DNA from 2 places in the Verrucosispora sp. WMMD703 genome. Region 1 is predicted to be linked to the other one. Evidence: riboswitches for the same ligand, from Rfam matches in the RefSeq annotation. Region 1 holds a riboswitch; the other holds the start of a gene.

Region 1 (6,244 bases):
GAGGAACTCGACCTTCCGGTTTCCACCGTAGACCAGGTCCAGCTTGGCGTAGTTGTCGTCGTCGCCGTAGATCAGCAGACCGGCCTGCTGGTAGTCGGCCCGGGCCGCCACGGTGACCCGGGTGGTCGCCTGCCAGGCCCCGCTGGGCGCGGGCTGGAGCACCAGGTTCGTGGCGTCGTTGCGGGTGCCGTAGAGGTCACCCGCCGCGGTGGGCAGCCGCAGCGAACCGTCGGCGAGGGAGTACGACTCGGTTCCGCGCACCACGCCGGTCCACCGCTGACGATCAAGGGAGGTGCCGGTGAACTCGTCGGACCGCAGTTGCCCCGGCTCGGCCTGGCAGGGGTTGCCCGCCCCGTCGACCCGGATCGGCACGCTGGCCTGCCCCCGCGCGCCCCGGCTGTCGGTGACCGTCAGGGTGGCGGTGTAGCTGCCCGGCGTGGTGTACGTGTGGGTGGCGCTGAGCGTGTCCGCGCTCTCACCGTCGCCGAAGTCCCAGGCGTACGTCAGGGGGGTGTCCCCGTCCGGATCGGTCGCCGTACCGGTGAAGGCCACGGCCAGTGGCCCGGTCCCGCTGGTCGGGGTGGCCGAGGCGGTGACCGTCGGTGGGGCGTTGCCGCTCACCCCGGGGCCCACGAAGTCCATCCAGTTGACGTTGAACAGGGTGCCGGAGCCGCCGTTCGGGTCCCGGGCGACGAAGTACAACGCGCCCTCCGCGGCGGCGCCGTTGGGTATCTGCGCGGTGATGTCGGTGTACGTCTGCCATGCTCCGGTACCGGTCACGTTGGCGGTGGTGATCAGTGGTCCGTCCGCGGCTCCGGCGCGTACCTCGATCCGGCCGCCGGAGGTGGCCGAGGCGACCCGGAACTGGATCGAGGTGACGCCGGTCAGGCTGGCCGGACTCACCGACCACCAGTCGCCGTCCTCGATGAATCCGATGTTCTGCCCACCGCCGGCGGTGTCACCTGTGGTCTCCCGCTCCACCCCGGCGGTGCCGCCCCCGGTGGCGCCCGTCACCCGCCCGGTGGCGGAGTAGTACTCGGCCTCCTTGCGTTTCGGCTGAAGGACCACGAGCGCCCGGCCGGTCTGCGGCTCGGCCCCGTCGGACCCGCCCTGGTCGGTGTAGGTCGCCTCCAGCACGGTGAAGACGTTCGCCTCCGCCCCGTGGCCGTCGGCGAGCTGTGTCTGCACCGTGCCGGTGCAGCCGGTGTGCCGCTCCAGCGGGTGGGCGTGCTCGTCGTGGCCGAGCAGGACCTGGAGTTCGACCTCGTCGCAGTCGATCGTCCCGTCCTCCGGGTCGGTGACCTTGACGGTGTAGGCGACCTGGTCACCCCAGGCGAAGAAACCACCGTCCGGCGGGAACTCGATGGTCACGGTCGGTGCCGTGTTGCCGACGGTGATCGGCACGTTCGCCACCGCGCTCCGTCCCGCCGGGTTGGTCACCCGCAGCTGCGCCGTGTAACTCCCGGACTGGGCGTACGTGTGGGTCGGGTTGGCCTGGGTGGAGGTGCCGCCGTCGCCGAACGTCCAGGCGTAGGTGAGCGCTCCGCCGTCGGGGTCGCGCGAGCCGGCGCTGGAGAAGGTGACGGCGAGCGGTGGCGCTCCGGAGGTGGGGTTCGCCGAGGCGACCGCGATCGGGGCGCGGGCACCGGCCGTGTAGTCGATCCGGTAGACGCCGGAGTTGTCGTTGTTGCCGCCGAAGCCGCTGCCCCACTCGATCAGGTACAGCGCGCCGTCGGGGCCGAACTCGAAGTCCATCGGCCGGACGAAGGTCATCTGGTCGAGGATCCGGTTGATGTCGACAAGGGACTTGCCGTCCCGGCTGACCTGCATGGTGTACATCCGCGACTGGTTCCACTCGCCGAACATGGCCTTGCCGTCGAAGTACGCCGGCCACTGGCGGCGGGACGAGATGTTCGGGTCGTACCGGTAGACCGGTCCGGCCATGGGCGCTCCACCGCCGCCGATCTCCGGGTACCGGGAGTCACCGCCGTAGCCGTAGTCGACGGTGGCCGGGATGGCCGCCGGCAGGTTGGTCAGGCCGGTGTTGTTCGGGGAGTTGTTCACCGGCGCGGCGCAGTTGAACTTCGATCCGCTCGGGCCGGACGGGAACTGGTAGTCGTTGTACGCCTGATTCGACCCGTGGCAGTACGGCCAGCCGAAGTTGCCGGGCCGGTCGACGATGTTCCACTCCACCAGTCCCGCCGGGCCCCGGTTCGGGTTGCTGGTGGTGGCGTCCGGGCCGTAGTCGGCGACGTAGAGCACGTCGGTGACCGGGTCGATGCCGATCCGGAACGGGTTGCGCAGACCCATCGCGTAGATCTCCGGCCGGGTCCGCGCGGTGCCCGGGGCGAACAGGTTGCCGGCCGGAATGGTGTACGTCCCGTCGGCCTGCGGCCGGATCCGGAGCACCTTTCCACGCAGGTCGTTTGTGTTTCCGGCGGTGCGCTGCGAGTCGTAGTCAGACCGGCCGGAGCGCTCGTCCAACGGGCTGTAGCCACCGGACTCGAAGGGGTTGGTGTTGTCCCCGGTGGCCAGGTACAGGTTGCCGGCCGAGTCGAAGGTCATCGTCCCGCCCATGTGGCAGCAGGTGTTGCGCTGCGTGGGCACCTCCAGGACGACCCGCTCGCTCGACGGGTTGATCGTGTCTCCGGTGACTGTGAACCGGGACAGGTGGTTGCGGGAGCCACCCGCGCTCGGGGCGTAGTAGAGCCAGACCCACCCGTTGCTGGCGAAGTTGGGGTCGAGCCGGATGCCCAGCAGGCCGTCCTCGTTGCCGGCGAAGACGCTCAGCCGCAGCGCGGTGACCGTCTGGCCGGTGTCCGGCTTGATGATCTGCACCCGGCCGTCGCGCTCGATGTAGAAGACCCGCCCGTCGGGGGCGATGTCCAGCTCCATCGGGTTGCTGGTGTTGCTGTCCAGGGTCACCTTCTCGAAGCTGGCGGCCCGGCCGGCACCGCAGTCGGCGTGCACCACCCCGGCAGCGGTCTGGATACCACCGAGCAGGTGTTGCCGGAACTCGGCGTTGGCGAAGGAATCCTGGGTGTGCCCGCCACCTGTGTACCAGGACCGGCCACCGTCGAAGTTCTGGCACCAGGCGATCGGGTGGTCGTGCCCCATCGCTCCGCTGCCCGGGCTGTAGCTGCGCTCGTCGAGCGAGGCCAGCACCTGCACCTGACGGGCGCGGGGGTTGGTGCGGAAGTTGTACCACTCGTCGTAACGGGACCACCGCTCCGGCAGGTGCCGGGTCGACTCGTGGGTGGTGTCCTCGACCTTCACCGTCGCCGTCTGGTTGGCCGGGTGGTTGTTGAAGTAGGCACCGACCAGTTGGCCGTACCAGGCCCAGTCGTACTCGGTGTCCGACGCGGCGTGCACGCCGACGTATCCGCCACCGGCGCGGATGTAGCGCTCGAAGGCCGCCTGCTGGCTGGCGTTGAGCACGTCACCGGTTGTCGACAACCAGATGACCGCCTGGAACCTGGCGAGGTTGGTGTCGGTGAAGGCGGCGCTGTCCTCGGTGGTGGTGACGGTGAACCCGTTCGCCGTGCCGAGTTGCTGGATCGCGCTGATGCCGGCCGGGATCGAGTCGTGTCGGAATCCGGCGGTCTTGGAGAAGACCAGGACGGAGAACGGCTCCACCGCCGCCGCGGCGACCGGAACGGTGGGGCGGGCGGCCTGAGCGGCGGCGGGGCCGGTGATCGGGGCCGGTGCGGCGGCCAGGATGAGTGCAAGGGCGAGTAACGCCATGGTGACTGCGGCGAGCGGGGCTCGGCGCCGACTGAGTCGGGGCACGAAGATCTCCTCTGTCCGTGGGACGGTTCGGAGTGGACGGCGGTGGTCACTCCCGTCGGTCCGACCGCCCATACCTGACGAGCGAGGTCTGGGTGCCGACTCAGCCGATCCGATCACTCAATTTGCGTTAGTGAATCTAGTTTCGAGCAAGGTGGAGCCTTGTAACGTTTTGGTAACGGGGCCATTCCTATTGGTGTGAGTCACTGCATATCCGGCCTTTTTCCGGCCGCCGTGCTGCCGCGAGTCCGTTCAGCAGGCCGTGGCGGAGTCGGCATGACCGGGTGGCCCGCGCCGCCACCGGCGGCGCGGGACGGGCTTGGCGGAGCCGGCGAAACGACGTACGGTGACACCCAACGAACCCACGGGAGCCCGGTGTACCGGGCTGAGAGGGGGGCTGTGAGCCCCCGACCGTCGAACCTGATCCGGGTAATGCCGGCGCAGGGAGGAGTGTTGCCGTGCCGTCCCTGGGACGACTGCATCTGATCACCGACACCCGCGCCGGGCGGGATCCGCTCGCCGTGCTCCGTGCCGTGCTTCCGGTGGCCCACACCCAGCTGGTGGTGCAGGTCCGCGTGGAGGACAGCGCGACCGACCGGCAGGCGTACGAGCTGACCCGGCAGGTGTTGGCCCTCGGTGCGCCGTACGGAGTGCCCTGCCTGGTCAACGACCGACTGCACGTGGCACTGGCCACCGGCGCCGCCGGCGGCCACGTCGGTGCCGACGACCTGCCCGTGGCGGCGGCCCGGGAGGTGCTCGGACCGGCGGCGGTGCTGGGCGCCACCGCGCGGGAACCGGCAACCGCGCTCGCGGCGGTAACCGCCGGGGCGAGCTACCTGGGGGTGGGGCCGTGCCGCGCCACCGCCACCAAGGACGGGCTGCCACCGCCGATCGGTGTGGCAGGTGTCCGGGCGGTGGTCGAGGCGGTCGAGGTGCCGGTGATCGCCATCGGTGGGGTGACGGCGGCGGACGTGCCCGAGTTGCGGGCCGCCGGCGCGTACGGGGTGGCGGTGGTCGGTGCGCTCTCCGGAGCCGCCGATCCCGCCCGCGCCGCCGCCGAGCTGGTTCGGGCGCTGACATGACCGGCCGCCCCGCCACCACCAACGTGGTGTCGCAGCGCCGGCCCGATGTGGCCGTCGTGGGGGGCGGGCCGATCGGGTGGGCGGTCGCCTGGCGGTGCGCGGCGCGCGGGTTGCGCGTGGTCGTGCACGATCCGGCACCCGGGTCGGGCGCCTCGCACGTGGCTGCCGGCATGCTGGCACCGGTCGCCGAGGCGTACTTCGGCGAGCGGGAGCTGACCGCCCTGCTTACCGAGTCGGCCGGCCGCTGGCCCGGGTTCGCCGCCGAACTGACCGAGGTGACCGGCGCCGACATCGGCTACCGGACCGAGGGCACCCTGATGGTCGGGCTGACCGTCGACGACCTCGCCGAGGCACGTCGGCTCTGGGCGTACCAGCAGGAGCTGGGGTTGCCGGTGACGCCGCTGCGCCCGTCGCCGCTGCGCGATCGCGAGCCGGCGCTGGCGCCCCGGGTGCGCGGCGGCGCGCTCGCCGCCACCGACCATCAGGTCGACCCGCGCCGGCTGGTACCGGCGCTGCGGCTGGCGGCGGAGCGGGCGGGAGCGGTGCTGGTCGCCGAGCCGGTGCGCCGGCTGTCCGACGTCACGGCCGGCGCGACGGTGGTCGCCGCCGGCTGCGGCAGCGCGGCCCTGACCGGCCTGCCGGTCCGTCCGGTCAAGGGACAGGTGCTGCGGCTGCGCGCGCCGGATGGCGGGCCGCCAGGCTTTCGGCACGTGATCCGGGGGTACGCCGATGGCGAGCACGTCTACCTGGTGCCGCGCGACAGCGGTGAGGTGGTCGTCGGCGCGACCGTCGAGGAGCGCTCCGACCTGGACGTCTCCGCCGGAGCGGTGCTGCGGCTGCTGCGGGCCGCCGTCGATCTGCTGCCCGAGATCGCCGAGTACGACCTGGTGGAGACGCTGGCGGGGCTGCGCCCCGGCACACCGGACAATGCGCCGATCCTGGGCCCGTTGCCGGGGCACCCGGACGTCCTGGTCGCCACCGGCCACCACCGGCACGGGATCGTGCTGACCCCGGTCACCGCCGACCTGATCACCGATCTGGTCACCGGGGAGGGCAACTCCGACACACTGCTGGCGCCCTTCCGGCCGGACCGGTTCGCCGACCCGCCCGGCGTCGTGGGCGCACCGGTCGCTGGCGCTTTCCCGCACTCGACGGAGGAGAACTCGTGGAACTGACGGTGAACGGTGCCGGGCGCAGCCTGCCGGACGGACTGACCGTGGCCGACCTGGTCCGCGACATCACCGGCCAACAGCGCGGTGTCGCGGTGGCGGTCAACGGTGAGGTGGTGCCGCGTACCGGTTGGCCGGCGACGGTGCTGCGCGGCGGCGACCGGGTCGAGGTGCTCAGCGCCGCCCAGGGCGGGTGAGTCGGATGGA
Region 2 (6,244 bases), 600 kb from region 1:
GTCGGCCGTGACGAAACGCTGTCGGCGGGCGAAGGTGCGCGGCATGCCGCTGTCGAAGCCTCGGGCGTCCATCGCCACCGCGAGCCGGGTGCCCCGCCGGATCGCCCCGACCAGCAGCGTGAACGCCGTCGAGACGAACAGCCGTAGTCGGGCCACCGGGTTGCGCCCAGCCTCGACTCCGCGCGCCCGACGCGCCATGGTGATCATCTGCCACTCCTGGCCGAGCAGCGGCACCAACCGGAACGCCGCCAACGCGCCGATCGCGAACCGGGCGGGTGCCCTGGCGTTCTGCACCAGCGCGTCGGCCAGGTCCGTCGGGTCGGTGGTGGCGAAGACGATCACGCCGGGCAACGCCACCGCGAACAGCCGCAGTACCAGGCCGAGCGCGGTGACCAGCACCCCCGAGGTCACCACGACCGGCCCCGCGTCGAGCAGCACCCGACCCGACCGGTCGGCGGCGAAGAGCACAAGCGTGACCAGGATGCCGCCGCCGGCGGCCAGCAGCGGCCAGGCCCGTCGGGCCAGCAGCCCGGGGTGCACCCCGAAAAGCGGCAGCACCGCCAGCTCCACGGCGATCGCGATGGCCGGCGTGACCGGGTCCAGCGTGGCCATCAGCGGAAACGCGAACAACATCGCGGCTGCCAGTTTGGCCACCGGATTTCGCCGGGCCAGCGGCGCGCCCGGCCGGGCGATCGGCTCCAGGGTGATCATGGTCGTGCCGGTCCCGTGTCGGGCGGAGCGAGGGCCAGCGTACGGTCGGCCAACGCGGCCACGAAGTCGGCGTCATGGGTGACGGTGACCAGGCCGTGTCCGGCGTCGCGCAGGTCGGCGAGGAGATCCACCAGCTCGCGCCAGGTGCGCCGGTCCTGGCCGAAGGTGGGTTCGTCGCAGATGAGCAGGCGGGGCGCGGTGGCCAGGGCGGTCGCCACGCTCAGCCGCCGCGCCTCGCCGCCGGAGAGGGTGTACGGGTTGGCGGCGGCGAGCCGATCCAGCCGCAGCCGGCTCAACAGTTCCGTCACGCGGTCGTGCACCGCCGATTCGGACGCCCCGGTCCGCCTCGGCCCCAGGGCCAGCTCGTCGAAGACCGTGCCGGTGACGAACTGGTGCTCGGGATTCTGGAACACCGAGCCGATCCGGCGGGTCAGCGCCGGTGCCCGCCATCGGTGCGGTGCGGTGCGCGAGTCCGTTCCGGCCAGTTCCGGGCTGGCCGTCAGCCGCCCGGTGCCGGGCCGGAGGAGTCCGCCGAGCAGCAGCGCCAGGGTGGACTTCCCGGCGCCGTTCGGTCCGAGCACCGCGAGCGCCTCGCCGGCTCGTACGGTCAGGTCGGTGGCGGCCAGCCGGGGTGGCTGGCCGAGCTGTTCGGCGGTGAGCAGCACCTCGCCGGCCGGGCCGGCGGCCCGGCGTGGCGGGATCTCCCGGCCGGGCACCCAGACCCCCTCGGCGGCGAGGGCGTCGCCGTGCGCGGCGAAGACCGCCTCCGGTGGGCCGTCGGCGCGGACCCCGCCGCCGGGTTCGAGCACCACCACCCGGTCTACCAGGGGCAGCGCTTCGGCGACCCGGTGCTCGACCAGGATCAGGGTGGTGTCGGCGTCCACCGCCCGGGTGAGCGCCGCGCGGATCAGGGCGGCACCCGCGGGGTCGAGGTTGGCGGTGGGTTCGTCCAGCAGCAGCAGGCCGGGACGCAGCGCCAGCACGCCGGCCAGGGCGAGGCGCTGTTGTTCGCCGCCGGAGAGCGCCGCGGTGGGTCGGTCCCTCGGGTACGGGAAGCCCACCCGGTGCAGCGCCTCGTCCACCCGCGGCCAGATCTGTCCGGCCGGCACGCCCCGGTTCTCCAGCCCGAACGCCACGTCGTCGCCGCTGCGGGCCATGACGAGCTGGGACTGTGGGTCCTGGAAGACGATGCCGACCCGGTCCCGGGCCTCGTCGACCGGCCGGCCGTCGATCTCGATGCTGCCCTCGTGTTCCCCGGAGTCCTCGGGCAGCAGGCCGGCCAGCGCCGCCAGCAACGTGCTCTTGCCGGCCCCGGACGCCCCCAACAGCAGCACCTTCTCGCCGCGCTCCACCCGCAGCTCGACCCCGCGCACCGCCCAGTCACGCCTCCCGGCATGCCGCCACCCAAACCCCCGTACCCACACCCCCTCACCCATCCCGCCCTCCTTTTCTTCCTGACGGTTGCTGTGGAGATCGACACTGCCGGGGAGGTCAGACCAGGGGGCGTTCGCGGGCGGCGGGGAAGCGGTCGAGGACGCCGGTGCGGGCCAGGGCGCGGGTCAGGGCGTGCGCGCCGGCGCCGGCGATGACGGTGGCGCTGACGACGGTGAGCGCGGCGTAGGGCAGGCGGTAGGTGGCGATGTCGCGTTCGGCGTTCCAGTAGACGAAGTCGAAGATTGCCGCGCTGAGGCCGGTCAGCGCACCGGCCAGCAGGGCGACCGGCAGCCGGTAGGAGCGGTACCGGAAGGCGGCGAAGGCCAACTCGGCGCCGACACCCTGCATCAGGCCCTGCAACAGGACGATGGTGCCCCACTGGCTGCCCAGCAGGGCCGAGATGATCGCGGCCAGCAGTTCGCAGTACAGCGCGGCGCCGGGCTTGCGGATGACCAGGCCGCCGAGCACGGCCGGCACCAGCCAGACACCGTAGATGAGGGTCTGTGCCGGCGGGAAGAAGCTGAAGGCGCCCTCGGTGGCGCTCCACACCACGCCCCAGGCCCAGAAGATGACGCCGAAGGCGACGGCGATGACCGATGCCACCACGATGTCGATGGTGCGCCAGCGGTTGCTGTCGGTGGTTTGCACGATGATTGCTCCCAGTCCAGATGCGAACCAGGCAAGACGCACGCCCCGGCCGGCGGCGCCGAACGGTGGCGGGCTGGAGGTGGACCGAACTCCCTGCGCTGGCATTACCCAGATCAGGTACGGAGGGTCTGCGGGCGGACCCGCACTCTCAGCGCTGTGCGCTCCCCTGTCGGAGGTGTTGTCTGTCTCGCCGACGCTAGCACCACGGAAGATCCACCGGCAATGTGATCTCCCCAGGTCACGACGGTTACTCGCATCCGTTGGTCCGGTGGCCGGGGGCTCCCGGAAGTTTGGGCGAATCTGTGACATCCATCGACGTCATCCGCGCCGGACGGTAATCTCAGTCCGCCGATCCGCCACGGCCGAAGGGTGACGGGTGACCACAGACACTGACCGGGCCGTGCCGGGCGAACCGGAGCCCCGATCCTCGGCCGGGGGCGTCGACATCGAGACGCGCCCACCGGAGCCTGCCGGTGGCGAGCCACCCCGGCGCTGGCTCGGTGACCGGATCGGCTCGGTGGAGGTTCTCGCGGCGCTGCTGATCATCCTGATCATCTTTCGGGAGCCGATCGCCGCCGCCCTGGACGATCCCCGCATCCAGACCTGGACCACCGTCTTCGTCTCGATCATGGTGCAGGCAGTGCCGTTCCTGGCCTTCGGAGTGCTGCTCTCCGCCGTGATCGCGGTCTTCGTGCCCCGATCCTTCTGGGCGAAGGCGTTGCCCCGGCACCCGGCGTTGGCGGTGCCGGCAGCCAGCGCGGCCGGGGTGGTGCTGCCGGGCTGCGAGTGCGGTTCGGTACCGATTGCCGGGTCACTGATCCGGCGGGGCGTGACCCCGGCCGCCGCGCTGGCGTTTCTGCTCGCCGCCCCGGCTGTCAACCCGATCGTGCTCACCGCCACGGCGGTCGCCTTCCCGAACAACCCCGAGATGGTCCTTGCCCGGGGCGTCGCCAGCCTGATCGTCGCCATGATCATGGGGTGGCTCTGGCTGCGGCTCGGGCGCACCGAGTGGATCAGGATGCCGCGCCGCCCGGAGCTGGACGACGCGTCCCGGGGCCGGGCCTTCTGGGCCGCCGTCCGCCACGACGTGACTCACGCCGGTGGTTTCCTGGTACTCGGCGCGATGGCCGCCGCAAGCATCAACGTGCTGGTGCCGGAGCGGTGGTTGCAGACCCTCGCCGACAACGCGTGGCTGTCGATCCTGGCGCTGGCGCTGCTCGCCGTGCTGCTCTCGCTCTGCTCGGAGGCTGATGCCTTCGTCGCTGCCTCGCTGTCCCAGTTCTCGCTCACGTCCCGACTGGTCTTCCTGGTGGTGGGGCCGATGGTCGATCTCAAGCTGATCTCGATGCAGGCCGGGGTGTTCGGCCGCCGCTTCGCCTTCCGGTTCGCGCCGACCACCTTCGCGGTGGCCGTGCTGGTCGCCGTCGGCGCCGGGGCGGTGCTGCTGTGAACCGGCAGGCGCAGGCGGTGATCCTGCTGCTGCTCGGCGGCGCGGTGATCCGGGCCAGCGTCACCGACCTCTACCTGCGCTACGTCAAGGAGGGCCTGCGTCCCTTCCTGATCGCCGCCGGCCTGCTGCTGGTCGCCGCCGCGATCATGACGCTCTGGTACGAGATGCGCCCGCCGGCCCCCCGCGCGCTGGTCCCCGCCGACGGTCCCACCGTCGGCCCCGACCGCCCCGACCGCCCCGACCGCCCCGACGGGCACGACGGGCACGGGCACGCCCACCACGAGCCGCGGGTCGGTTGGCTGCTGATCCTGCCTGTGCTCGGCCTGCTGCTGGTCGCCCCGCCGGCCCTCGGGTCGTACGCGGCGGGTCAGGCCGGCACGGCGTTGAGCAGCCAACAGCAGTCGGACTACCCGCCGCTGCCCGAGGGTGACCCGGTGCAGGTCAGCGTCCTGGACTACGCCTCCCGGGCGCTGTTCGACCGGGGCACGTCGATCGGCGATCGGCGGGTTCAGCTCACCGGCTTCATTGCCACCGGCGCGGACGGCCAGCCGATCCTGGCCCGGATGGTGCTGTCCTGCTGCGCCGCCGACGGCCGACCGGTCAAGCTCGGGTTGACCGGCGACGTACCGGCCGGGCTGCCCGACGACAGTTGGGTCGAGGTGACCGGCCGCTACAGCGATCGACTCGGCCGGGATCCGGTGAACGACGCGGAGATCCCCTACCTTGAGGTCGAGTCCTGGCGGCAGGTGCCTGTCCCCAAGCGTCCGTACGACTGACGTCGCGCCACCCCCTGCGAGATCGGTGCCCGCTGCGGGCTTGACCCTGACGCTGCGTCAGCCCTCCATGCTGATCGGCATGACAATCCCGGCGACGACCAGTGAGCTTCAGGGGCCCGCGATCCGGGTGCGGGGCCTGGCGAAGTCGTACCAGAAGCTGCACGTGCTGCGTGGCGTGGATTTCGAGGTCGCGCGGGGGAGCATCTTCGCCCTGCTCGGCTCGAACGGCGCGGGCAAGACCACGGTGGTGAAGATCCTTTCCACGCTGCTCAAGGCCGACGCGGGCACCGCACACGTCAACGGCTTCGACGTCGCGACGCGGGCGGCCGACGTGCGCGAGTCCATCAGCCTCGCCGGGCAGTTCGCGGCGGTCGACGAGATCCTCACCGGGCGCGAGAACCTCGTCCTCGTCGCCAGGCTGCGGCACCTCAAGGCACCCGGCGCGATCGCGGACGAGCTGTTGAAGCGCTTCGCATTGACCGAGGCGGGTGCCCGCAGGGTGGCGACGTACTCCGGGGGCATGCGCCGCCGGCTGGACATCGCGATGAGTCTGATCGGGAATCCGCCTGTCGTTTTCCTCGACGAGCCGACGACCGGGCTGGACCCGCAGGCGCGCCTTGAGGTGTGGCACGCCGTCAACGAACTCGCTCAGGGCGGCACGACCGTGCTGCTCACTACCCAGTATCTCGACGAGGCGGAAAACCTCGCCGACCGGATCGCGATCCTCCATGAGGGACGAATCATCGTGGACGGCACCCTCGACGAGCTGAGGCGGATCCTGCCACCCGCCGAGGTCGAGTACGTCGAGAAGCAGCGGAACCTCGAAGACATCTTCCTCACCCTCGTCGGTGCCGGCACAGACAAGGAACAGCACTGAAGCGGCATGTGCCGATCGCCTTCATGCTGCTGTTCGTCCACGGCTTCGGTGGTGCGATCGAGACCGGGTCCGACTCGTACGTGGCCTACCGCGTTAGCCCGACTCGGCCGGGCCCGGTGTGGTGGGGGCAGGATCGGGGCATGCTGACGATCGGTCAACTGGCGGCGTACGCCGGTGTCACGGTGCGGACGGTGCGGCACTACCACCAGATCGGGCTGCTGCCCGAGCCGGAGCGGGACGCCTCGGGTTACCGGCGGTACGGCCCGACGGCGGCCGTGTCCCTCATCAGGATCCGCACTCTCGCCAACGCCGGTGTGCCGCTGTCCCGGATCAGTCAGCTACTCGAAG

What was found. A riboswitch is a leader RNA that binds a small molecule or an ion and turns the genes downstream of it on or off. The one in region 1 is predicted to bind thiamine pyrophosphate.
Region 2: it holds a riboswitch for thiamine pyrophosphate, as region 1 does, so the genes downstream of both, ACN26Z_RS24775 (ECF transporter S component) here and thiE (thiamine phosphate synthase) in region 1, are expected to answer to the same signal.

Annotation. Positions count from the first base shown of each region.
Region 1 is NZ_JBMHMM010000004.1:5,938,341-5,944,584, reverse strand. It holds gene ACN26Z_RS27535 (ThuA domain-containing protein) at 1-3,744, opposite strand, end outside; TPP riboswitch at 4,141-4,250, shown strand; gene thiE (thiamine phosphate synthase) at 4,245-4,868, shown strand; gene thiO (glycine oxidase ThiO) at 4,865-6,043, shown strand; gene thiS (sulfur carrier protein ThiS) at 6,034-6,234, shown strand; gene ACN26Z_RS27515 (thiazole synthase) at 6,240-6,244, shown strand, end outside.
Region 2 is NZ_JBMHMM010000004.1:5,335,363-5,341,606, reverse strand. It holds gene ACN26Z_RS24785 (energy-coupling factor transporter transmembrane component T family protein) at 1-711, opposite strand, end outside; gene ACN26Z_RS24780 (ABC transporter ATP-binding protein) at 708-2,147, opposite strand; gene ACN26Z_RS24775 (ECF transporter S component) at 2,203-2,793, opposite strand; TPP riboswitch at 2,866-2,971, opposite strand; gene ACN26Z_RS24770 (permease) at 3,239-4,243, shown strand; gene ACN26Z_RS24765 (TIGR03943 family putative permease subunit) at 4,240-5,019, shown strand; gene ACN26Z_RS24760 (ABC transporter ATP-binding protein) at 5,099-5,896, shown strand; gene ACN26Z_RS24755 (MerR family transcriptional regulator) at 6,037-6,244, shown strand, end outside.